Regions from separate parts of the Cerasibacillus sp. genome, predicted to be linked through region 2. Evidence: riboswitches for the same ligand, from Rfam matches in the RefSeq annotation. Region 2 holds a riboswitch; each other region holds the start of a gene.
The links. Region 2 has a riboswitch for thiamine pyrophosphate ahead of thiC (phosphomethylpyrimidine synthase ThiC). Riboswitches for the same ligand answer to the same signal wherever they lie in the genome.
Positions count from the first base shown of each region.

Region 1: another riboswitch for thiamine pyrophosphate. It lies ahead of thiT (energy-coupled thiamine transporter ThiT); the one in region 2 lies ahead of thiC (phosphomethylpyrimidine synthase ThiC).
Region 3: another riboswitch for thiamine pyrophosphate. It lies ahead of VIG73_RS06515 (lipoate--protein ligase family protein); the one in region 2 lies ahead of thiC (phosphomethylpyrimidine synthase ThiC).

Region 1 is NZ_DATBTY010000062.1:3,488-11,655, forward strand. Features, by position in the region: gene VIG73_RS10520 (ABC transporter ATP-binding protein) at 1-85, opposite strand, end outside; gene VIG73_RS10525 (energy-coupling factor transporter transmembrane component T) at 86-928, opposite strand; gene VIG73_RS10530 (DUF4430 domain-containing protein) at 1,005-1,772, opposite strand; gene VIG73_RS10535 (hypothetical protein) at 1,960-2,145, opposite strand; gene thiT (energy-coupled thiamine transporter ThiT) at 2,326-2,916, opposite strand; TPP riboswitch at 3,001-3,104, opposite strand; gene VIG73_RS10545 (Hsp20/alpha crystallin family protein) at 3,200-3,649, opposite strand; gene VIG73_RS10550 (acetyl-CoA hydrolase/transferase family protein) at 3,966-5,249, shown strand; gene VIG73_RS10555 (YpjP family protein) at 5,405-6,031, shown strand; gene VIG73_RS10560 (HAAS domain-containing protein) at 6,148-6,897, opposite strand; gene VIG73_RS10565 (PadR family transcriptional regulator) at 6,928-7,263, opposite strand; gene VIG73_RS10570 (hypothetical protein) at 7,626-7,832, shown strand; gene VIG73_RS10575 (lactonase family protein) at 8,037-8,168, shown strand, end outside.
Region 2 is NZ_DATBTY010000018.1:56,529-64,696, forward strand. Features, by position in the region: gene VIG73_RS03100 (sodium/glutamate symporter) at 1-525, shown strand, start outside; gene VIG73_RS03105 (hydroxymethylglutaryl-CoA synthase) at 1,140-2,306, opposite strand; gene VIG73_RS03110 (asparaginase) at 2,523-3,512, opposite strand; gene VIG73_RS03115 (DUF4282 domain-containing protein) at 3,756-4,043, shown strand; TPP riboswitch at 4,103-4,219, shown strand; gene thiC (phosphomethylpyrimidine synthase ThiC) at 4,380-6,146, shown strand; gene VIG73_RS03125 (hypothetical protein) at 6,124-6,324, shown strand; gene VIG73_RS03130 (uracil-DNA glycosylase) at 6,567-7,238, shown strand; gene VIG73_RS03135 (nuclease-related domain-containing protein) at 7,574-8,168, shown strand, end outside.
Region 3 is NZ_DATBTY010000036.1:83,974-92,141, reverse strand. Features, by position in the region: gene ddlA (D-alanine--D-alanine ligase) at 1-958, opposite strand, end outside; gene VIG73_RS06535 (hypothetical protein) at 1,027-1,230, opposite strand; gene VIG73_RS06530 (metalloregulator ArsR/SmtB family transcription factor) at 1,403-1,786, shown strand; gene VIG73_RS06525 (heavy metal translocating P-type ATPase) at 1,779-3,893, shown strand; gene VIG73_RS06520 (hypothetical protein) at 3,932-4,210, opposite strand; TPP riboswitch at 4,379-4,481, shown strand; gene VIG73_RS06515 (lipoate--protein ligase family protein) at 4,565-5,374, shown strand; gene lipA (lipoyl synthase) at 5,382-6,356, shown strand; gene VIG73_RS06505 (hypothetical protein) at 6,425-7,000, opposite strand; gene VIG73_RS06500 (CotY/CotZ family spore coat protein) at 7,452-8,075, shown strand.

The DNA of each region.
Region 1 (8,168 bases), on a different contig from region 2:
CGGCATTAATGGATAAGTGGAGTTGATTTAAAACATCTTTATTCGCATCAGGATAACGAAAAGACACATCATATAGCTGAAACATTTAAGCAGTGCTCCTTTCAATAAGCAAAGGCATTAAATAAAGGAAAATCATTATGATATACATGCCCCAATCAAACGGATAGAAATGTAACGTTCCTAGTCGTGGATAAATATAGATGTTACCATAACCTAGAATACTTCCCGTAAAGCAGAGTATAAATAACAAAAGCAAAATGATCATCACAAACCAGTCACGTTTCTCCATATAAAAAGGCGTATACATCGTTCGTTTTTGATTGCCATAACCACGTGCTTTCATGGAATCAGCAGTTTCTATCGATTCTTCTAAAGACCAAGTGATTAAGGCTTGTAGTTGCAACATAGCTGTTTTAATTGGTGATTTATTTGATCCGCGAACATGTTGAATGGCTCGAATTGTTTCTAGCCGATTCATTAATAACGGCACAAAACGTAGTGCAATCATGACTAAAAGCGCTGTTCGTGGAAGAAGATTAGCAAATAAATATAAAAAACGCTGACCATGTAGGACGTGTTGAAAAGAGATAAATAATAACATCATGCCACCGATCATTAGTGCAAGACTGATACCATAAATTAACGCTTCAAGCGTTATTTGTCGGTTCCCAAGATAAAACAAGATATGGCTACCTCGTGAGACAAAAAGCGGATTTAATAAAATCATAACCCCCATCAATAAAAGGATACTAGATAGCCGCTTTTTAATGGATTTTCCCTCATCTTGTTGCCAGACAATCCAAATTAATAATAGGAAGGTGGTTAATAGGAATACGGGATGATTTATTTGAAACAGCATCACGCCAATTAAGATATAGTACATTAATTGAACAATAGGATGGATGCTTAAAAAGCCTTGTTCACTCACGTTCAATACTCCTTTCAACCTTATTAACTCGTTTTGCCAAAAGTCTTGGTCTTCAAGCATAGTCAAGTGGTAAGTCTCACCGGGCGCCAATATCTTTGCCTAAGTCTTTCGTGTAGAGCCACTCAATATGATCCCCAGGCGACACTTTAATCGCCCCGGCACTTTGGTGGGCAAATACACCATTAACTCGGAACATCCAACCACTTCCAGGTCCGTGGTCCATTTCATAGACGTTAGCAATGCCCCTAATATAAGCGGTCGATCCCTTTCCAGATATATCACGTTGAATATTTCTGTCCTTTGTGATATGTAATAAAGCATCTAAGGCAGTATCATTTTTATAAATAGTGACATTTGTATGAGCTAACGGGATATTGTCATTTGAAATTTTGATGACCATTGTCACAGTTCCAATGCTATCATCTGATTTGGTATCATTTTTTTGTTCGTTTCGTGGCGTCTGCTTCGGTTTTTTTGTTTTCTTTTGTGCTGTTTGATTTTGTTGTACTTGTTTAGTTGGCAAATTGCCTTGTTTTGTTTCTGTTTTTTTAGTCGTTTGTTTTGATTCCTGCACTGGCAGAGCGTCTGCATCGTTTTTCTCTTTTACGACGGTTTGTTGTGACGTTTCTTCCCGCTTTGGTTTAGTTTCAATTTTATCTTCATGGTGTTTTTTAGGTTGATCGTCCGCTTTAGTAATTGTAAAACTCGGTTTTATTTGTAAAGCTGTATGATGTTCTGAATGATTGGTAGCTGAAAAATCGAGCCCACTCGGCTTTTGTAATGAATCAGCACAGCCATTCAAAATGATCATTAGTATAAAAATTAATATTAATCTTATACGCATAAGAATCCCTCATTTTCTTGATCATACCTCTAGAATAGAGTGTATGCACTTGTTCTTCAACTCCTTAAGAAAATAAAAAAATGAGTTTGCCTTGGAAATCATTCTTGGACAAACCCGTTCATATTTAAATAAGTTTAGGAAATTAATTATTGATAGGGTAAAAAAAATCGAATGAAGTTGTTTGATGTTATGATGCTAGATTTCGCGAGAGGCTTTCTTTAAATTTACTTCCTTGTTGATGAAGTAGTGTTAAATTGATAGAAATGGGACGCTGATTTGGACGGTATACTTTTAAAATATTTGTTGTTACCTTAACAGAGCCGGCGATATTCATATGTCGATTTGTATAAAATTTCATTGACGGTTGACTCATTTTTCACCCTCAAGCTTTTTCTAGTGATCACTATAAATCTTTTGGATAATTCAAAAATATCATTACCAATAGTATCCTGATTAAATGCGATTGTCAATATACTTCAATGAAAAATAATTATCAATCTGTCTTATTAATTGCAAAAAAAAGGTGGGAGATTTTTCCCACCTTAATGAAATATTATGCGGCTTGTTGTCTTCTCTGAGATGCTACTGTAACTAGTTGTGGTGCTTTTTTAATCAGTAAGACTAATATAATGGCACAAAGAACCGAAGCGCCAAGGAACGTAATCCCGTTCATCGTTAACGAGAAGATGACAGGTGTTTTTCCTGCTTCAATGGCGTACTTTTTAAAGAAGATGACACCGGCAACAAAATGCCAGAAATAACGAGCTGCACCACCGACAAATGTTGCAACGACAATCCATACAATTGCTGTCCCCATTTTTTTATCTTTTAAACTACTTTTAATTATACCTGAAAACAGCCCGGCAAATCCGATACATGTAAAGGCAATAAAGTATTCAATAAATGCTTGTGTAGGGGTTAAAATCCAGGCATCACCTGTTGCAATTTGCAAAACCCCCCATAAAAACCCGGATATCGTCGCGGCAAGAAAGCCTCTGCGAAAAGCAATAATAAAAATCGGGACCATAGCAAATGAGATGGAAATCGATGGATTTGGTTTAAATGATGGGAATAAATCGAGTACCATCGCAAATCCAGCGAAAATCGCTATCTCTAATAATGTTTCTAAATCAAATCGTTTCATAAAAAAATGCCTCCTCTAATGGTGTACCACTGAGGGAGACATCGTGAAATAGGAAAGATGGCATACTCATACATACCTTCATTCCGCATTATTTCACCACATCCCTACGTTAGTACTAACTAGACAGGTTCGAAGGGTTAGAACGCATGAACGTTCAATCTCAGCGAAAAGCTCCCCTTGTGGTCACTTCATTATTCATTTCCATCCCATCATAACAAATATATGTCCGTTTTAAAAGCAAAAAAACCATGCCACCTATAGTTTTGGCATGGTTTAAATATGATTAAAGAATATCAATTCGTCTTGATTCTGGCGTTTTCGGATCTAATTTAGGTAGTTTTATTTTTAAGACGCCTCGTTTTAATTTAGCTTTAATTTTATCTTCATCAATATTATCGACATAAAAGCGTCGAATAAACTCTCCGTAGTGACGCTCTTGACGAATAATTTTATCTTGCTTATCTTTCGTTTCTTCTTCTTCCTCACGTTTCGCATGAATTGTTAAATAATTATCGTCTACTTGAATGGTAATATCATTTTTGTCAAATCCTGGAAGTTCCGCTTCCACATAATAAGCATCTTCCGTTTCTCTGACATCAGTACGAAAAGAATTGAAATTCCCATTTAATGGTGCAATTCCTTCTCGATCAAATACTTCATTGAAGGACTTTAACATGCGTTCGAATAAATCCAGCTCGTCATCTTTTCTTTTAAATGGCTTTAAGTCAAACATATGAATTTCCTCCTTCTTTTTGTGTATCTCTCACTTATTATTATACCTTGTTTTTTCATGTTATTTGGTTCGTTATATCATTTTTCAATTAAATGTCATAGTTCACTTCATTGTAAAATTCAACATTCTTCGACAAAAAATTCAATATGGATGACAGATAACATTTTATTTTGTAAAGTATATACAGATGCTGTTTTTGCTGTTGTATAGCATGAATTGTCGCTAAGATTATTAACATTTTAACACTTCAGCAATGAATAGTTCAGAATGATCTAAGAGGTTAGGGTAACTTAATTCAAAAAGGGGGATAAGCAATATGGACTTGCAAAAATTATACAATGAAAAACTTTGCTCTATCGAGGAAGCGGTTTCATTCATTCAGCCTGGAGACGACATTATTACACCGATATTAGCCGGAGAGCCTTACAAATTAATGAAACAATTAGAATCACATGAAGGCCTCTCAGGAAACCGTTTAATTCAAATGTTTTCAACTCGTGATGTAATCGATGTTGAACCAGAAAAACTTCAAATTATTAGTACTTTTTTAGGGGCATCAGAAAGAAAAGCATTCAAAGAAGGAAAAATTGATATTTTACCAAACCACTTTTCCGATATGCCTAAATTACTAAATCAGTTTACAAATAATCAAGTCGCGATGGCAGTCGTTTCACCGATGGATGACGAAGGTTATTTTTCAATGGGAACTAACTGTGACTATGTAGCAACTGTCTTTCCTTACGCTAAAAACATTATTTTAGAAGTGAATGAACATATGCCACGTACATATGGAGAGAATCGTGTTCATATCTCTGATGTAAGCGCATTAATCGAAAATCATGAGCCAATCCCTGCATCACCTGATTTAAGAGTATCAGAAAAAGACCGAATCATTGGTGAATATGTAGCAGAGCTCATTGAAGATGGCGATACCATTCAAATCGGATTCGGTTCTATTCCAAATGCGATCATCGAACAGTTGACATCACACCGAAATTTATCTGTGCATACGGAAATGATACCGGAGAAAATTATTGATCTATATGAAGCAGGCGCCATTACTAATGAGAATAATCTATTTAAGAAAGGGAAGTTAACAGCTACATTTGCATTCGGCTCGCAGCGTTTATATGATTTTATCCATGAGAATGAAGATATTTATATGTTACCAGTCAATAAAACGAATAATGTTGTCGATTTGTCTAAAATGAAAAACTTAGTCACAGTGAATGCGGCTGTTGAAGTTGATTTCCTTGGCCAAGTGAACTCAGAGATGATTGGCGGCACATATTGGTCTTCTTCAGGTGGGCAAGCTGACTTCCAAATTGCTTCACATCTCGCTGAAAATTCAAAGGGTATTTTAACATTACATTCAAGTGTAAAAAAAGATACCATTTCAAAAATTGTTCCGACTTTACTGCCAGGAACACCTGTGACAACTTCGAAAAATGATGTCGACTATATTGTAACTGAATACGGTGTGGCTCGCTTACGTGGAAAAACAATTCGCGAACGTACGAAAGAATTAATTCGCATTGCACATCCTAAGTTTAGGGAGGAACTAGAGTTTGAAGCGAAGAAAATGGGCTACTTAGTATAAAATATTTACCCTGGACGAAAGCTGTCCGGGGTTTTTTAAAAATAATGTGAAGAGCACTTCGTTATATAGACGCTAAGCATTGTTCATGTTAAAATGATATTATCATAACAGAACAGGCACCATGACACATAGTCCAATGTAAAGAGGGTAATTCTATGAAACTATGGTTGCGTAAGATAGTCGTTGCTTTCGTAGCAGTCATGACTTTGGGGCTTTACATTCCCCCAATTGCATTAACATTAGATGCTGATGAAAGTAAAGACGCCATTTCGGAAAAATCAAATATCGATGAACAACAATCAGCGGTAGCCGTTGTTGAGCATGAGATACGAGATGAGCGGCGGAGTCAACCGACTCTGGAAGATAGACCGACGGCAAGAGAAACTTATCTTGAACACCTGACAGAAGGTGCGAAAGAACAAGCCTTCATGAAATTTGGTCCGCGCATGATTGATCGTGTAGAAGATGAGTTTACAACGGACATATTACCAGTTATTGAAGATGTCATAGAAGCGGTTATTGATAGAGCTGATGAGGATGAACTAGCTTACTATGCGATTACTGAAGAACCAGCTCATGGGTTTGGAGAGCGTATTTTTAATGTGTATGATGTGAGGAATCAATCAGATCTTGTACGCTTTCATGTTCGCCGTGAAAATCGTCCATTAGAAGGTTATTGGTTTAATTTCCATTATCATTTAAGTGACGATCAATTTGAAACACATCATGATATTGGTGAAATCTACTGGGATAAAAACATTCCACCTAAGTGGATGTCTTAAATTCAAAAATAAAACCACGATGACTCCCGGGTAAGAGCCATCTGGTTTTATTCCTTTCATATAACTGGCATGACATTCTTTTACGGGTAAATAAGAAGGATTGTCATGCGAGTTTTTTATTTTTCTTTGGGAAAAACAAGCCAAAGATAAAGAGCAATTCCACCGTATGTGATGAGAAGACTAATGATGAGTTGCATTTCTAGCTGTAACGATGTAAAACTTAATAAATAATCTGGTAAGAAGAGTAATAGTAAAACAACAACGAGCACACTTGTCTTCGCCCATAGAGTCATACCGATTATTAGAATGGCAGAAAGTGCGACTGCAAGCCACGTGCCTGTTTCGCCGAAATGAATCATCGGAGAATCAATTCGATTATTAAAGTAAATAATGCCTACGAAAATCCCCATCTCAATAAGAATAATTGGAGTGACAATGAGAATCGCTTTAGTATCACTTAACTGTCTCTTTGATATGAACTTCACAGCTGCAAATAATAGAATAATAAATAGAATACTATCAGCGATATGACCAACAATTTCAAAGACCGAATAGGCCAGTTCACCTTTTGATACATCGCTGAAAATTTTAAATGTAAAAGAGCCGATGATGATCAGTAAAATATATTTAAACCACCCAGAAACATCGATGTCCATTTCCTTTGAAATCATTTCCATATATTCGGCAGGTGAGTTTCCGACAATTTTTTCAATCGGTTTTCCATTTTTCTCAGCCTCTAGTAAGTGCATTTCTAGTTCATTCGTAATCTCTTTAATTTCCTCGAACTTCTTTCCCTTTGCAAATAAATAAGCACGTAAGTCTTCTAAAAACTTATTACTCTTCTTGGATAGTTGCGGATTTGTCATTTGTTTCAACTCCTTATTTGTTATTGTTAGTTAATCATCTGATTCGAAACGAAGCACTTGATTGACACTTTGCTGTAATTGTTTCCACCGATAGATAAACTGCTGAAGTTCTTCTTCTCCCTTTTGTGTGAGCGAATAATACTTTCGGCGAGGTCCGGCGGTTGATTTTTTAAATGTTGCTGTTACAAGTTCCTCGCGCTGCATCCGCATAAGCATTGGGTAAATCGTTCCCTCACTAAACGATTCAAACCCATAGGCTTCAAGTTTCTCAGCAAGCTCATATCCATAAACTTCTTTGTCTTTAATGATTGCCAAGACACACCCATCAATAATCCCTTTCAGCATTTGCGTCGACGACAAGTACATCACCTCCTTTTTGCTATATTGCATTGCAAGGTATATATTTAAAAAATGACCTTGTAATACAAGAAAAGGAAAATTAACGATATTCATTGCCTTGCATTACAAGTTATTATTTTAAGTATAAAATACATACTCTTGTAATGCAAGGGTTAATAAAATATTTATTGATTTAATGGAATTCCCTTACTAGTAATGCATGTCAAGAAAGCGGTTAGTCCTTTCGTATTCTAATCATTTATATATGACAAAAATGACAGATGTGTTAAATTTAACTTTTTTGTGAAATCATTCACATATGGGTTCCTTTTATATAACAGGCTTGTTATAATAATATTGCATCACAAAAACTAAGGATGGTGATCACATTGATGAAAGGTACAGCTATCTTATTAAATGATGACCAAACTGTTACATGCTTAGAAGGTGTCGAACGTTCTGTATACAAAGAAATGAAGGACCAAGCAGGTTGTGCGGATTACCATTGCACAATTGGTAACAGAGAGATTTGTTTTCAAGATGTTCAGTTTGTTTTTTGGTGTGATAGTGATGTTGATTGGGATTATGGATATTAACGATTAGAATCTTATAAATAAATTCCCCCTAATATACAAGTATCATCAGATATTCGTATCGAATGGATTTTTTCATTCGGTACTTTTTTTATTTTTTTAGGAGATTGAATAAAGGATAGTTTATACCTAAAGTATGAAGAAGATGTTAACATGATATAATATGGAATATGGTTATTATGGAACTTTTTTGAAGGGGGAAATAAAGTGTCAAAAAATGTCATTGGCTATGTTGGAACATATACAAGAAAAACGAGTAGAGGGATCTACCGTTTTGAACTTGATATAGAACAGGGGCAATTTACCAAGTTAGAATTAGCGTCGAAAATGAGTAATCCG
Region 2 (8,168 bases):
CTCGTTAAAAAAATCCTTATTAGTACAAATTCAGATCAATATATCAATGGACATGTTGTGAGTCGAATTAGTGGAAGTGCAACTGATTTTCTCGTTGCATTCGGAATAGCATCTATTAGTATCTCTGTTGTACTCGATTACATTACACCATTAGTGATTTTACTCAGTTTTGGATTAATCATCGCTTTTATGTTTTTTGCAGTTATATCGAAAAAATACTTTCCTGATTATTGGTTTGAACGTGGGATATTTAACTGGGGTTGGACAACTGGAACCGTTGCAATGGGAATCGCCCTATTGCGTATTGTCGACCCACATTCAGAAAGTAAGACACTGGATGATTACGGTTTAGCCTATATTCCAATTGCACCAGTAGAGGTCCTTTTAGTCACATTCGGACCATTACTCGTAATCCAATCGCAGTCCTATCTCTTTGTGGCCGTTACACTGTTAGCATCTGCATTCATATTTTGGATATCTTATAAAAACAATTGGATTAAAAAGAAAGCGACAACAAAACAATAACGACCTTTTATATGATACTAACAAGCGGAGAAAACGTATTTCGTTTTTTCCGCTTGTTTTAATATATATATCTGTATGGTATTTTGGAGGTTAGGCGAGGTGCGTTGGAGGGCCAAGGCGGTATATCGAAGCAGGTTTGCGGTGCGAGAGGTAGCATTGGAGCTTCAATGCGGTGTCTCGTCGTCGGTTTTGAGCGCGAGAGGCTGTATTGTACGTTCAACGCGGTGTCTCGTCGTGAGTTTTGAGCGCGAGAAGCTGTATTGAACGTTCGACGCGGTGTCTCGTCGTGAGTTTTGTTCGCGAGAGGCTGCATTGAGCTTTCAACGCGGTGTCTCGTCGTCGGTTTTGAGCGCGAGAGGCTGTATTGTACGTTCAATGCGATGTCTCAGCACAGCTTTCACATGTGAGAGGACGCGTTGGAGCTTTAATGTGATGTCTCGTTGTAGTTTTTCAACGTGAGAGGACATATTGAAACCTCAATACGTTGTCTCGTGGTGAGTTTTCAACGCGAGAAGCTATCACTCACTTCAATTGTCAGAGCAAATCTAGAAAATCACATATAAAAAAGGCTCCGCATATCGATCTACATCGACTTACGGAGCTCTTTATTTCCATTATTTTTTATTAATATATTGACGCATGTGATCTTTAATTCCAGCTAAACAAATTGGAGCAGGGTCTTTCGTTACATCTAAATCTAATGAAGAACCGTCAACCGGAAGTACCTCTTCAAAAATCTTTTCATACTCTGGTATTGAAATTTCCTGACGTGCTGCAAATAACTCCATATGTTTATCAATAAAAAGATGTTCACGATAGTCCGGTTGTAAAATTCCAGAGAAAAATTCACCGACCGCACCAGACCCATAACTAAATAGGCCGATTCGTGAGCCATCTTTCAATGGCTTTTGTTCGAGTAAAGATAACAGGCTTAAATATAATGATCCAGTATAAATATTTCCGATTCTTCGATTATAAGTTGTACTTGTTTGATAATAGTCGACTAATCGTTCTTTATCAGCTTCTGTACCTTCATCATAAATCGTACGCAATGCTTTTAATCCCATTTTTGTATATGGTAAGTGATAACATAATGCTTCAAAATCACTTAGACCAAGCCCTGTTTTCTCTTTATACGTATTCCACACCGATGAGAAAAAGGATATATATTTTTCATTTGAATATTTTCCATCAACATAAGCAGTGTCTGAGTATACAGGACGCCAGAAATCCATAATATCATCTGTTTGATATGTGCTTGTTTCTTCTAATGCCATGATTCTTGGATTGGCACTAATAACAATTGCGACAGCGCCTGCCCCTTGTGTGACTTCGCCCGGCGTATTCAAGCCATATCTTGCAATATCGGAAGCAAGAATTAAAACTTTGCTGTCTGGATTTAAGGCAATATGGCCTTTCGCTAATTGAATCGCTGCTGTTGCTGCATAGCATGCCTGCTTCATTTCAATTGAACGCGCTTCTGGTTTTAAGCCTAATAAATGATGGACATAAATCGCTGCTGATTTTGAATGGTCAATACCTGTTTCAGTTCCAAAAATAACAAAGTCAATCGCCTTTTTATCATCATCATTTAATATATTGAATGCAGCATTTGCAGCCAATGTCACTGGATCTTGAGTAATCGGCGCCACAGCCATCTCATCCTGACCGATTCCAATGGTATACTTTTCTGGCTCTTCCTTACGCGCCAACGCCAATTTATTCATATCAATATATAAATGTGGTGTGAAAAAACCTATTTTGTCAATACCTATTTTCACTGCTGTGATTCTCCTTTATTTTAATACATAGTATATTTAGCGACACATTATAAACGTAGATTTAATAATAATCATACTAACATATTTTCGCATATTCATTGAGAAAATGAAAGTGTTCTTGCTTTTTTAAGTAAGCAGTGAATATTTAACAATTTACAAAAGCATAAAATAGGTCTGCTAACGAGTTCAGTCCTTTTGCTCAAAACTCTTTTTATATTAATATTCATAAAAATAACGCTGAATCTCCATATAATCCTCAGTCATGCAGAGAGCTAACATTAATAAAATACGTGCTTTCTGTGGTGTTAAGTTATCACCCGCAATCGTACGTAGTCCTTCATAAGCTGCTATATCAACAACAGACCCCTGCCCACCACGACTACTGCGCACGACATGAAGACCTTTCTCAATCGCGTGACGAATCGCGCGCTCCTCAACTCTGGAAAAACGCCCCGCCCCCACACCTGCAATGACCAGACCATCATAAGAATCAGTGGAAGAAATATAATCAATTAAATCACCATCTGCACCTGCGTATGAGTAAACAATGGCAATACGTGGCAATTGATTCATTTCAAGCTGAGTAAAAATCGAATGAACCGTATGTTTCCTTGTCGGCTCGCGATAAAACTCTACAGTCCCATTCGGATTGACCCACCCTAAATGGCCCAACTCACCCGATTGAAATGTTTCGACGCGATATGTATTCACTTTAGTGACATCACGCGCACAGCTAATTTGATCATTTGCGACGACAAGCACACCTCTTCCTTTCGATTGTTCATGGGTCGCCACTCGAACTGCGTTGAGGAAATTTAGTGGCGCATCCGTACTAAGAGCTGAGGATGGTCGTTGAGCTCCAACAAGTACAACAGGTTTATCCGTCGCTAACGTTAAATGTAAATAATAAGCTGTTTCTTCCAACGTACTTGTCCCTTGTGTAATAACAGCACCATCAAAATCTAACTCATTTAAATATCGATTAACTTCACGCTGTAAAATCAGCCAATGTGCTTCTTTTAAATTAGTACTACTAATATTATCAATTTGTACCGGGTGAACTTCTGCAATCTGATTGATTTCAGGAAGGGAGTCCAAAAGCTCTTCACCTGTTATTTTTCCAGACGTATAGTCTTTTAAATCTAACCGATTCTTCCCTTTCGCTGAGATCGTTCCCCCCATAGAGAACAAAGCTATTTTTTTCATCTCTCTACCTCCAACAAACCCTAGACTTAATCTATATCGTATTATACACAATATAATAGATTAATTTTATAGCTTCCTAGCTAGCTCAAAAAACTAACTTTTATATAATCCTAAAGACTCATTATTTAGAGCAATTATTACAAACAAATTAAATTTATGTAAAAAACAGTAAATTATATACAAATTTTTGGCTAACACCGTTATAATGCCTTAATAAAGGAGTATATGGAGGGAGGGATTACAATGGATCGCTTTTTTAGTTTTGACAAGATGCTTACACCTACAATTATTAAAATTCTTTTTTGGATTGGACTTGTTTTCGTAGGATTAACAGGCTTAGTCTTTATTATTTCAGGGCTTAATACATATGCTGGTGGATTTATTACACTTTCTGGTATTGGCATTTTAGTCGTTGGTCCAATCTTTGTAAAAGTCTATTGCGAACTACTTATTGTCATGTTTAAAATGCACGAAACATTAGTTGAAATTAGAGATGAATTAAGACAATCTAAGCAACAAAGAATTTCATAATAAAAAACAGCTTTACAAAACGTGTATAATATGATAACGTTTACACAAATGAATAATTAGGAATCTACTAGGGGTGTCCAAACAGCTTGGACTGAGAGAAGAGCGCGCTTTAAGCTCTTTGACTCTTAGAACCTGATCTGGTTTGTACCAGCGGAGGGAAGTAGTCTGCATACATGTATCCTTTTGTGATGCATCGTTTTTTGTAAGTCCATGCTCTTGTGTAGGCAATGAATCGGGTTCTTGAAAAAGAACTCGATTTTTTTATTTTTTAAGGTGACTTACTTTCTTCCTATACCTCGATAGTATTCCAATAAACATCAGAGGGAGGAATTATTCATGAGGCAACTTAATCAAGTAGACATTGATTTTAAAAAGCAATTTCCAGCAAGTAAGAAAGTGTATATTGAGGGGTCAAGACCTGATATAAGGGTACCGATGCGTGAAATCGAATTAAACCCAACAGAAACAGATGCAGGCGTTTTTCATAATGAGCCTGTCCGTGTTTATGATACGAGCGGACCATATACTGACCCAGACTTTATACCAGATGTTCATAAGGGATTACCGGAACTTAGGAAAAAATGGATTTTAGAACGAAATGATGTAGAAGAATATGGAGGAAGAGTAATTAAACCAGAAGACAACGGACTTCGAAAAAGTGATACAAAAGCCATTACTCCGCCTTTCAAGCGTAAACCACTCCGTGCAAAAGAAGGAAAAAACGTCACCCAAATGCATTACGCTAAAAAAGGAATCATTACACCCGAAATGGAATTTATTGCCATCCGTGAAAATTTAGATTCAGAGTTTGTTAGAAAAGAAGTTGCTGAAGGACGTGCGATTATTCCAGCAAACATTAATCACCCTGAATGTGAGCCGATGATTATCGGAAGGAATTTTCACGTCAAGATAAATGCCAATATTGGGAACTCAGCTGTTAGTTCATCAATCGAAGAAGAAGTGGAAAAGATGACTTGGGCAACACATTGGGGCGCCGATACAATGATGGATTTATCAACAGGGAAAAACATTCATACGACACGGGAATTCATCATCAGAAATTCACCGGTCCCAGTTGGTACCGTACCCATCTATCAAGCACTTGAAAAAGTGAACGGTATTGCTGAAGATTTAACATGGGAAGTGTATCGTGACACCTTAATCGAGCAAGCCGAACAGGGTGTTGATTATTTCACGATTCATGCCGGAGTCCTATTACGCTATGTTCCAATGACGATTAAACGGACGACTGGAATTGTATCCCGTGGTGGTTCAATCATGGCGCAATGGTGTCTCGCTCATCATAAAGAAAATTTCTTGTACACACATTTTGAAGAGATTTGTGAAATTCTTAAAGCATATAATATCTCTGTGTCACTTGGAGATGGACTACGACCAGGATCGATTGCTGATGCTAATGACGAAGCCCAGTTCGCGGAGCTTAAAACACTCGGAGAATTAACGAAAATTGCTTGGAAGCATGATGTTCAAGTGATGATTGAAGGTCCTGGGCATATTCCAATGAACAAAATTAAAGAAAACGTTGATCGCGCGATTGAAGATTGTCATGATGCTCCTTTCTACACACTTGGACCATTAACAACCGATATTGCGCCTGGCTATGACCATATCACATCAGCGATTGGAGCTGCCATGATTGGTTGGTTCGGTACCGCAATGTTATGTTATGTGACACCAAAAGAACATTTAGGACTACCGAATCGTGATGATGTCCGTGAAGGAGTTATCGCTTATAAAATCGCAGCCCATGCAGCCGACTTGGCCAAAGGACACCCTGGAGCACAAATTCGAGATGATGCCTTATCAAAAGCACGGTTCGAATTCCGCTGGATAGACCAGTTTAACTTAGCACTTGATCCTGACAGAGCTAGAGAATATCATGATGAAACACTTCCTGCAGAAGGTGCAAAAGTAGCCCACTTCTGTTCCATGTGTGGGCCAAAATTCTGCTCCATGCGGATTTCTCATGACTTAAGAAAAATGGCTAAAGAAAAAGGAACAACAGAATCTGAAGTCATCGAAGAAGGCATGAAACAAAAATCAAAGGAGTTTATCGAACATGGATCGTCCATTTATCAGTAATCCAAGAACGCGACAAGCTAAACGGTTGATAAATGAGATGACTGTTTTACGAGATAAACTAAAGCTACTCGAACAAGAACTAGAACATATTCAACAGCAATGCAATCACCATTTTTTCGAAACAACAGTCATAAGAAAATGTAAAATCTGTCATTTCACAGAAAGCCTGCATTATTAAACTTAGTTATTTGATTATGGAACTGCCCAGAAAATCATGAGCAATGACGAAATTTCTGGGTAGTTTTTTACGCTTTTAATAGTATTTTAGTTTAGGTTTCACATGGCTTCGTTAAATATTTTGACCGATCCATTGACGCCGCTTTAGTAGTAATTTAGTTGACGCTTCACTTTACTTGTACGATTTTGTCACATACCATAACATATTAATAGCTATAAAAATGACATTTAAGGATGAATAAAATGACAGAGATTTTGAAAAATGACTGGGCACCTCGGCTAAAAAAGGAATTTTCCAAATCATATTATTTAAGACTACGAGAATTTTTGAAAAAAGAATACCAAACAGAGACCATTTATCCGAATATGTACGATATTTTTAACGCCTTACATTATACACCTTTCAGTGATGTGAAAGTCGTCATTCTCGGACAAGATCCATATCATGGACCAAACCAAGCACACGGGCTTAGTTTTTCCGTGCAACCAGGTGTGAAGCGCCCACCATCTCTAATAAATATTTTCAAAGAATTAGAAAATGACCTTGGCTTTCAGTCACCGAATCACGGCAATCTTGTTAAGTGGGCCAAACAGGGCGTGCTTCTTTTGAATACCGTATTAACAGTTCGTAGTGGTCAAGCCCATTCTCACCGTGGACAGGGTTGGGAAAACTTTACAGACCAAGTTATAAAAACATTAAATGAAAAGGAAAAGCCGATTGTTTATATCCTTTGGGGCAGAGCTGCTCAAAACAAGCAAGCTTTAATCGATTTGGACAAACATTTTGTATTAACGGCACCACATCCGAGTCCCCTTTCAGCACACCGTGGTTTTTTTGGAAGTCGTCCATTTTCAAAAACAAACACACTCCTAAAGCAAACCGGACAAGAAGAAATTGATTGGGGTATTGAGTGAGGGAGATTTGGCATCTCTCTCCCTCCCAAAAGAAAGACTACACTACCTCTTTCTAACGCTTTTTGCGAAGTAAGGAGCATACTTTTTTCCCCCACTCAATCTAAAAAATGGTGCGCACTCTTCCCCTAGCAAACTTGATTCCACTTTCTTTTTAGCTTAAAATCTATATAAGGTTCACTAAATTTAGATAGCCTTTTTACTAGACTGAACCTTGTCGCACTTACGCTCTACAAATATTTTTCTGTGGACGAATAACCACTACCCCGGTCGTTTCCCTGCCACTTTGAGCTGTTTTCCCCTATCTATAGGACTTTAATAATACCAGCAAAATAAAAATGAATAGAAAGGTTGATATTATGAAAGACGTTCAGCAAAAAATAGTCATGCCAAAAGATTTACAAAAAAGGCGTATTCTATTCGCTCGCATGAACCTTTCAAAAAAAGAGAAACAACATTATATTCGACTATTAAAAGGATATGAAGGAGAAAAACAATTCTATCACTTGATAAAAAACAACCTCACAACCAACTCTATTTTTCTCCACAATCTTCTACTCCAAAGTAACAACTCCCTTTTTCAAGTTGATCACACACTCATTCATGCTCATACCATTTTTTCATTCGAAGTAAAAAACTATGAAGGTGAATTTTATATTGATAATGGAAATTGGTTTGTCAAATCAACTAAGCAAGAAATTCGAAATCCGCTCAATCAATTAAATAAGAGCGATTACTTACTACGCCAGCTCGTCAAAAATCTCGGTCACAATATACCCGTAAAATCATATCTCGTTTTTATTAACCGAGACTTTACTCTATATCAACTTCCACCTAACCTACCTATCCTACTTCGAAGCCAATTAAATCGATTCATCCAATTCCTGAACAAATCACACGTCCCGCTCAAACAAGAGCATCATCGGTTAGCTC
Region 3 (8,168 bases), on a different contig from region 2:
GGAGGGTGTTGATTTCATTAACATATAAATCGCCATTCTCTGTTAAGAAAAAGTCAACACGTGCTAATCCTTCACATTGCAATGTTTCATATGCGTGTATCGCTGTTTCTTGTACCTTTTTAACTTCTGCTTCTGTAAGATCTGCTGGGATGGCAAGGTCGGCACCTTTTTCATCAATGTACTTTGATTCATATGAGTAAAATGCAGTTTTCGGTAAAATTTCGCCAGGTACAGAAGCAATTGGGTCTTCATTTCCTAGAACGGAGCATTCAATTTCCCTACCATGGATTGCTTCTTCTATCACAATTTTATGATCATATTCAAAAGCAAATTCAATCGCAGTCGTAAATTCTTCTTCAGTTGCTACTTTACTAATCCCAACAGAGGACCCTTGATTAGCTGGTTTAATAAAAAGTGGTAAGCCGAGCTGTTCTACAACCGTTTGATAATCAATCTGTTGTTTCTTTGCACGTGTGTAAACAAGTCCTTCGGCTACTTTAATTCCAGCATCGTGGAGTAAGCGTTTCGCAATATCTTTATCCATACAAATAGCTGAACTTAAAACATTCGGACCTACGTATGGTAAATTAGCCACTCTTAGCATCCCTTGTAAACTACCATCTTCCCCTAATGTCCCATGAACAATTGGGAAAACAACGTCCAATTGTTGAAGCACTTCAGCTGTTTCGGTCTGAATGAACTGGTGGTCACTTGAGCCAGGAATAATTGCGACTGATTGGTTAGATTCATTTAATTCAATATGCTTCGGATCATCAGCATTTTTTAAATATGACTGTTTATTATTCACATGCCATTTTCCGTTTTTATCAATCCCAATAAGGACGACATCGAATTTTTCTTCGTCTATCGCATCAACGATATTCTTTGCAGATTGTAATGATACTTCATGTTCAGCTGATTTTCCACCAAAAATAATCCCAACGCTCGTTTTCTTCATCTTTTTTATCCTCTCTTATCATTAACTTAATTTATATGTATGCACATTCGATTGATTAATGAACTGACCTATTTACCACGGCTTCGCTTAGCATGTAAATAATCCTTAAAACTCACTTCGCCTTTTTCCATTCGTTCTTCTAATAGATCAAGTGAATCTTGTGCCGGATTTTTGTCAGCTCGGAAGCGAAATAAAATGTAAACTAATGCAACAAAAACAAGGAACGTGAGCAGAATGCGTACACCAATCGGAATCGACCAAAGCGCTAACATAACCCTTTCACCTCGTCGTTGTTCATTATCTTTATTTAAGCATAATCTAATGGAATTGCCAAATGAGAAAAACGTTTATACAGTTCCTTTCATTCAAACACTCATTTGATTGACATACTCCTTTCCATTTTCATATAATACATTCAAATGATCATTTGAATGAGGTGTTCCAATGTCTATAAAACTAAATGTTGAAGATGACAATCAAGCATGTGATATATACTGTTATGATGAAAACGTTGTAAATGAAGGCAAGCCAAAAGTAAAACAAGTTGATGGTGTAGAGAAGATTTTTAAAGCCTTGGCCGATCCAACTCGTTTGAAGATTGCTTATGCACTTACAATTGAAAAGGAATTATGTGTTTGTGATGTCGCTCATATCATTGGATCAACAAGTGCGACTGCTTCCCACCATTTACGTTTCTTAAAAAAAATGGACCTAGCCAAGAATCAAAGAAAAGGGAAACAGGTCTTTTATTCTTTAAAAGACGATCACGTTAGACAATTGATCTATATTGCCATGATTCACGCACATGAGGAGGAGGAAGATGTCTGAGACAAAAACATATCGTCTTGAAGGTTTGTCCTGTACAAACTGTGCTGCAAAGTTTGAAAAAAACATTCGTAATATCGTGACTGTTGAAGATGTTCAACTCAATTTCGGAGCATCTAAAATAACGATTCAAGGCGAAGCATCAATCGAACAATTAGAAAAGGCTGGAGCATTTGATGATATTAAAGTATTACCGGAAAACGTACGCATTAATAAAACAAAAGAGCCTTTTTGGAAGAAAAAGGCGAATATAACAGCATTAATTTCGCTTGTTTTCGTTTTTCTAGGGTATATCTTTTACTTTAATTATGGCGAAAATCATGTCGTGACGATTGGGTTATTTTTGGCAGCCATCATCATTGGTGGTTATCAGATGTTTATCGAAGGATTTAAAAATCTATTTAAATTAGATTTTAATATGAAAACACTAATGACGATTGCGGTTATCGGGGCTGCTATCATCGGTGAATGGGCTGAAGGTGCGGTTGTTGTTTTTCTATTCGCTGTTAGTGAAGCTTTAGAAGACTATTCGATTGATAAAGCAAGAGAATCCATTCGCTCACTGATGGACATTGCGCCAAACACGGCCCTTATTAAACGAGCGGACCAAGAAATTGAAATGAAAGTAGAAGATATTCAGATTGGCGATATCATGCTCGTAAAGCCTGGGCAACGTATCGCGATGGATGGTGAAGTGATTAAAGGAGAATCGTATATTAGTGAAGCAGCCATTACAGGTGAATCACTTCCTATTTTTAAATCAATTGGTCAGGATGTCTTTGCTGGATCCATTAATGAGGAAGGATTTCTCGAAGTTAAAGTAACGAAGCATGTTGAAGATACGACCATTGCTAAAATTATTCATCTCGTTGAAGAAGCACAAGCTGAAAAAGCCCCTTCACAAAAATTTGTAGACAGATTCGCCAAGTATTACACACCAGCTATCATGTTAATAGCATTATTCGTTGCAATCGTCCCACCATTATTGTTTAGTGCCGACTGGTCTACATGGGTGTATAGTGGATTAGCCGTGCTTGTCGTCGGTTGTCCTTGTGCGCTCGTTATCTCAACACCTGTTGCGATTGTCACAGCAATTGGTAATGCAGCACGACATGGTGTATTAATTAAAGGTGGTGTTCATCTTGAAGAAGCGGGACATTTACGCGCTGTCGCCTTTGACAAAACAGGCACATTGACAGAAGGTACACCTAGAGTTACAGATGTCATACCATTAAATGATACAGATGAACAAGACGTTTTATCCATTGCTCATACAATTGAATCTTATTCAGAGCACCCGTTAGCAACAGCCATCGTTCACTATGCAAAAGAAGCACAAGTACCTAAATATAAAGCAGAAGCATTTCAATCTATAACAGGGAAAGGTGCTAAAGCGACAATTGAACATACCGAGTATTATATTGGAAGCCCCGCTTTCTTTAATACAGAACAAACGATACCAGAAACTATTCAAGAGACAATTAATGCCTTACAACGAGATGGGAAAACAGTGATGGTTCTAGGCACAAAAACAAAAACACTCGGTTTAATCGCTGTAGCTGATCGGCTACGTAAAGAAAGTCGCGATATCATTGATACATTACATCAAATCGGAATTGAAAAAACAATCATGTTAACTGGCGATAATGAAAACACAGGACATGCCATTGGGCGTGAACTTGGTATATCAGAAGTTAAAGCAGAATTATTACCAGATGAAAAACTAGAAGTCATAAAGAATTTAAAACAACAATATGGGAAAACCGCTATGGTTGGTGACGGGATTAATGATGCACCAGCACTTGCTGGGTCTTCAGTCGGAATTGCTATGGGCGGCGCTGGAACAGATGCAGCTCTTGAAACAGCTGATATCGCCTTAATGGGTGATGATCTAACAAAATTACCATATACAGTAGCACTTAGCCGCAAAACGTTATCGATTATAAAACAAAACATCTCTTTTGCACTCGGTCTAAAATTACTTGCTTTATTATTCGTCATTCCAGGCTGGCTAACACTTTGGATTGCTATTTTTGCCGATATGGGGGCTACGCTCATAGTTACTTTAAATTCTTTAAGATTAATCCGCAGTAAATACGAGTCAGCATAAAACAGAGTCCGCTATTGGTTAAAGTAGCGGACTCTCATTTATTTCGGTACATTTTCTTGTGATTCATAGGCTTTTCGACGGCTATCGCTTAAATAAGCCTTAATGTTGGGACAAGCGTCACATGTCTCATCTTTAAATTGCAGATACAACTCTTTATATTCCTCGTCTGAAATTTCACCTTTAGCAAGACTTTCATTTAACATGTTAACGACTTTTCGATCACGCTTTTTATCTTTCCGAATAATAATGATAGTCGTGAGAATGGTGATAATAATAACACCAATCCAAAGTAGTCCAAACAATTCCCCACCCTGCATTCATATCCTCCTATCACATTTGCTATTCATACTTATTTAATCATGATTGATTTAAAATTGAAACAAAGTCAACTTAGACACAAACATACTTAACTAAAAAAGTACCATCTATTTTTCTGTATCCGCTTTACAATCTAAGTAATCATCGTTAAGATGAAATTAAGTTATTATTTGCACTAGGGGTGCCATTTTTGGCTGAGAGGAATAAATATTCTAACCCTTTGCACCCGATCTGGTTAATACTAGCGTGGGAAAGTGCAGTTTACCATGAGAATTATTACACATGGTGCTGCATTCCTAATGGGATGCAGCTTTTTTTTGTAAATAAAATAGCTGTTTAAAGGGGGAGTTATTTTGGGAGAAACATGGAATATCTTACGAACAGGTTCTCATGATGCCCATATCAATATGGCGCTTGATGAGGCTCTATTGAATTGGCATAGCGAAGGACATATTCCACCAACATTACGTTTCTATGGCTGGAGGAAACCATCATTATCTGTTGGGCATTTCCAAAAGGTTGAGAAATCGATACATTTCCCAGGCTTAGAGAAACATGGCTGTCAATATGTTCGTAGATTAACTGGGGGAAGTGCTGTCCTGCATGATGATGAACTAACTTACAGTATTGTCGTTTCTGAGAATCATCCGAAAATCCCACACTCTATTCGGGAAGCATACTATGTGTTATCACAAGGCATACTAGAAGGATATAAAAACCTCGGCATTCAAGCCGAATATTTTATCCCAAAACAAAAAAGCAAACGAACTGCTGTCTGCTTTGAAAGACCTGCCTTTTATGAATTAGTTGTTGATGGTAAAAAAATATCAGGTAACGCACAAACAAGGAAAAAAGGAGTCCTATTACAACACGGATCCATTCCTATTCGCATCGATATCGACATGCTATTTGATTTATTTATATTTCCTAATGAAAGAATGCGTGACGTTAACAAGCGTGCCTTCAGACAAAAAGCAGCAACCATTCAGCAATTAACAGGGAAAACATTTACATACGATGAGGTTGAACAAGCTTTTTATCATGGGTTTCAATCGACACTAGACGTTCAATTTAAGCCTTTTGAGTTAACAGAAAGTCAATGGGATGAAGTGTATCAATTAGCAGAAAAACATTATAAAGAAACCATCCCATCATTTGTTTAATGAATTCATCAATCATTTAGGGGGCACAGCAATGAAAAATAAAACAGAGATTTTAAGAAAGCCGAAATGGTTAACAACGAATATTAACACGAATAAATCATACACACAATTAAAAAAGTTAATGCGTTCTAAAAACCTCCATACTGTTTGTGAAGAAGCAAAATGTCCGAATATTTATGAATGTTGGAGTGAACGTAAAACGGCTACATTCATGATTTTAGGAGATACATGTACAAGAGGCTGTCGTTTCTGTGCGGTTAAAACAGGATTACCGAATGAATTAGATTGGAACGAACCAGAAAGAGTAGCCGATTCAGTTCAGTTAATGGGGCTACGCCATGTTGTCGTTACAGCAGTTGCTCGTGATGATTTAAATGATGGTGGTGCTCAAGTTTTTGCTGAAACGGTACGAGCAATCCGTAAAAAAAATCCAGGCTGTACAATTGAAGTCCTTCCTTCTGATATGAAAGGTGACTATGAAAGTTTAAAAACATTGATGGATAGTAAGCCTGATATTTTTAACCATAATATTGAAACAGTGAGGCGCTTGACAAAACGTGTCCGGGCACGAGCAACATATGACCGTTCTTTACAACTATTACAGCGCGTAAAATTAATCGCTCCACAGACACCGACAAAATCGAGTATTATGGTTGGCTTAGGAGAGACAAAAGAAGAAATTATTCAAGCAATGGATGACTTATTAGCTCATGGTGTCGATATTATGACAATCGGCCAATATTTACAGCCGACGCGAAAACATTTAAATGTGGAACGTTATTATCATCCAGATGAATTTGAGGAATTAAAAGAAATTGCATTACAGAAAGGTTTTCAACATTGTGAGTCTGGTCCACTTGTTCGTTCATCATATCATGCTGACGAACAAGTGAATCAAGCAGCCGCCCAACGTCGGATTAAGTATATGAAAGGCTATGAACAACAAGAGGGAAAAGAAGTAGACTTTTCGTTTAACAAATAGCTAGAAATCTCACTTCATACTATTCAAAAAACCCTCTATCAATTGATAGAGGGTTTTTCACTTTTCCATTACCGTTTGTTAATTAATGCTGCAGTAAATGTTATAGGGCCATTTAGGAATAAATCCGTATCTAGCGGTTCGATAGTTACAGTATACGTGACATTGTTAGCGTTTTCCGTTATTCTATCAACATGCATTAATGGTTCAATGACTTGGTCATCACCAGCCTCACCTTCTACCTCAAATCTAGCTCGATAGATTTCTGAACCAGGGGTAAATACTGGAGGGTTTCCTTTAAATATTCTCATATCTACTCGATTGTCAATAAAGATGGTCTCATCCTGATCTAAACCAAATACGCCATTTAGCCAAACTAAGTCTCCATTTCTAACCTGCTCAAGAGTGACGGAGGCTACAGGTGTTTGCATATCTTCAGGTAATCTCATATTATTATCCATCCGAACATTTGGATCAAGTGTAAAAAATTCAAAATCTAATAAATCTGCTTTGTCTCGTTTTTTATGCTTATCCTTCCCATCATGTTTTTTACCTTTCTTACAGCAACATTTATGATCATGTTTACAACAATCATCCCATTTATGATGATGTTTCTTACAACGATCACATGAGCAATGTCGTTTCATCTTTTTAACCTCCTTTTTATGGCAACTACAAAACTTTGCCATTTCTTCTATTTCCTTATCTTTATACCGATAATAATCTCTCATTTTCCACTTCACCTCCTCTACTATTTAGTACATGCAGTTGGGTAAGTTTTTGATATAGCTAATCGTTTAATAATAGAAAAATATACGATTATCTCTATTAAAAAACCTAGATAAAAAGCCAGTGATCAGCTGGCTTTTAAAGAATTTCATGGGCTGTGGATAAATCCACTACAAGTCTTGTAAGGATTCAATATATTGTATGGCTCACCTCAAAGATATGAAGCGTCACTATCACTAATACAAAGAAACATTTTAATGGTTCTTATGGATTGTTTAACTAGTCTTTTGTTTACTAGACATTAAAACACTCCATAACAGCATAGATAACATATATTAAATTGATGACATATAAAAGGAGTGAACATTCATGGGCTATAGTTATCATCAACAAGATGATTGTGTTTGTACGACTGTAAAAAAGATAGTGGATGCACAGAATGAAGTCGCCGAGCGCCAATCCCATCGTTGTATAACAAGTTGTGAGCAATCCATTAAACAACTGACCTCACCAACGAGAAATGATAGTAATCTAAAAACAACCATTCCATTTATTCTCTACTGTAAACAAAGTTGTCAACCATTTATTGCTAGTGGTGTATTCAAGCAACCAATTGACGGCTTTCCAAATGAAACATTTTATGATTGCATCGAAACACCGATTTTACGTGCTAAAAAATTTGTCAAAGGATCGGAATGTTGTGTCGTCGTTGAGTTATTAAGACCTGTCAACGCAAATGGGATTCCAGTAGCAGACAGCGGGGAGAAACTGTGTGACTTCTTCAGCCATAAGGGTCCATTTAAAACAATTCAATTTCGGGAAACAGGAATATGTTTAACTTTAGACTTAAATGATTTCTCAACCATCGCTTGTTTAGACCCTATTAATCCGTTACCAAAGTACAAAGGAAAAAAACATCATTGCCACCACTGCAACGATCACTGCAGAAAAAAATGTCATTGCCATTGCCATCATTCACATAAACCATCCTAAGCGAAAAAAGAACCTTCGTTGTCGAAGGTTCTTTTCTTTATTTTGTTTTTAAAGGCGATATAATATGAAGTTTGTTTATCTTATTACATCGCA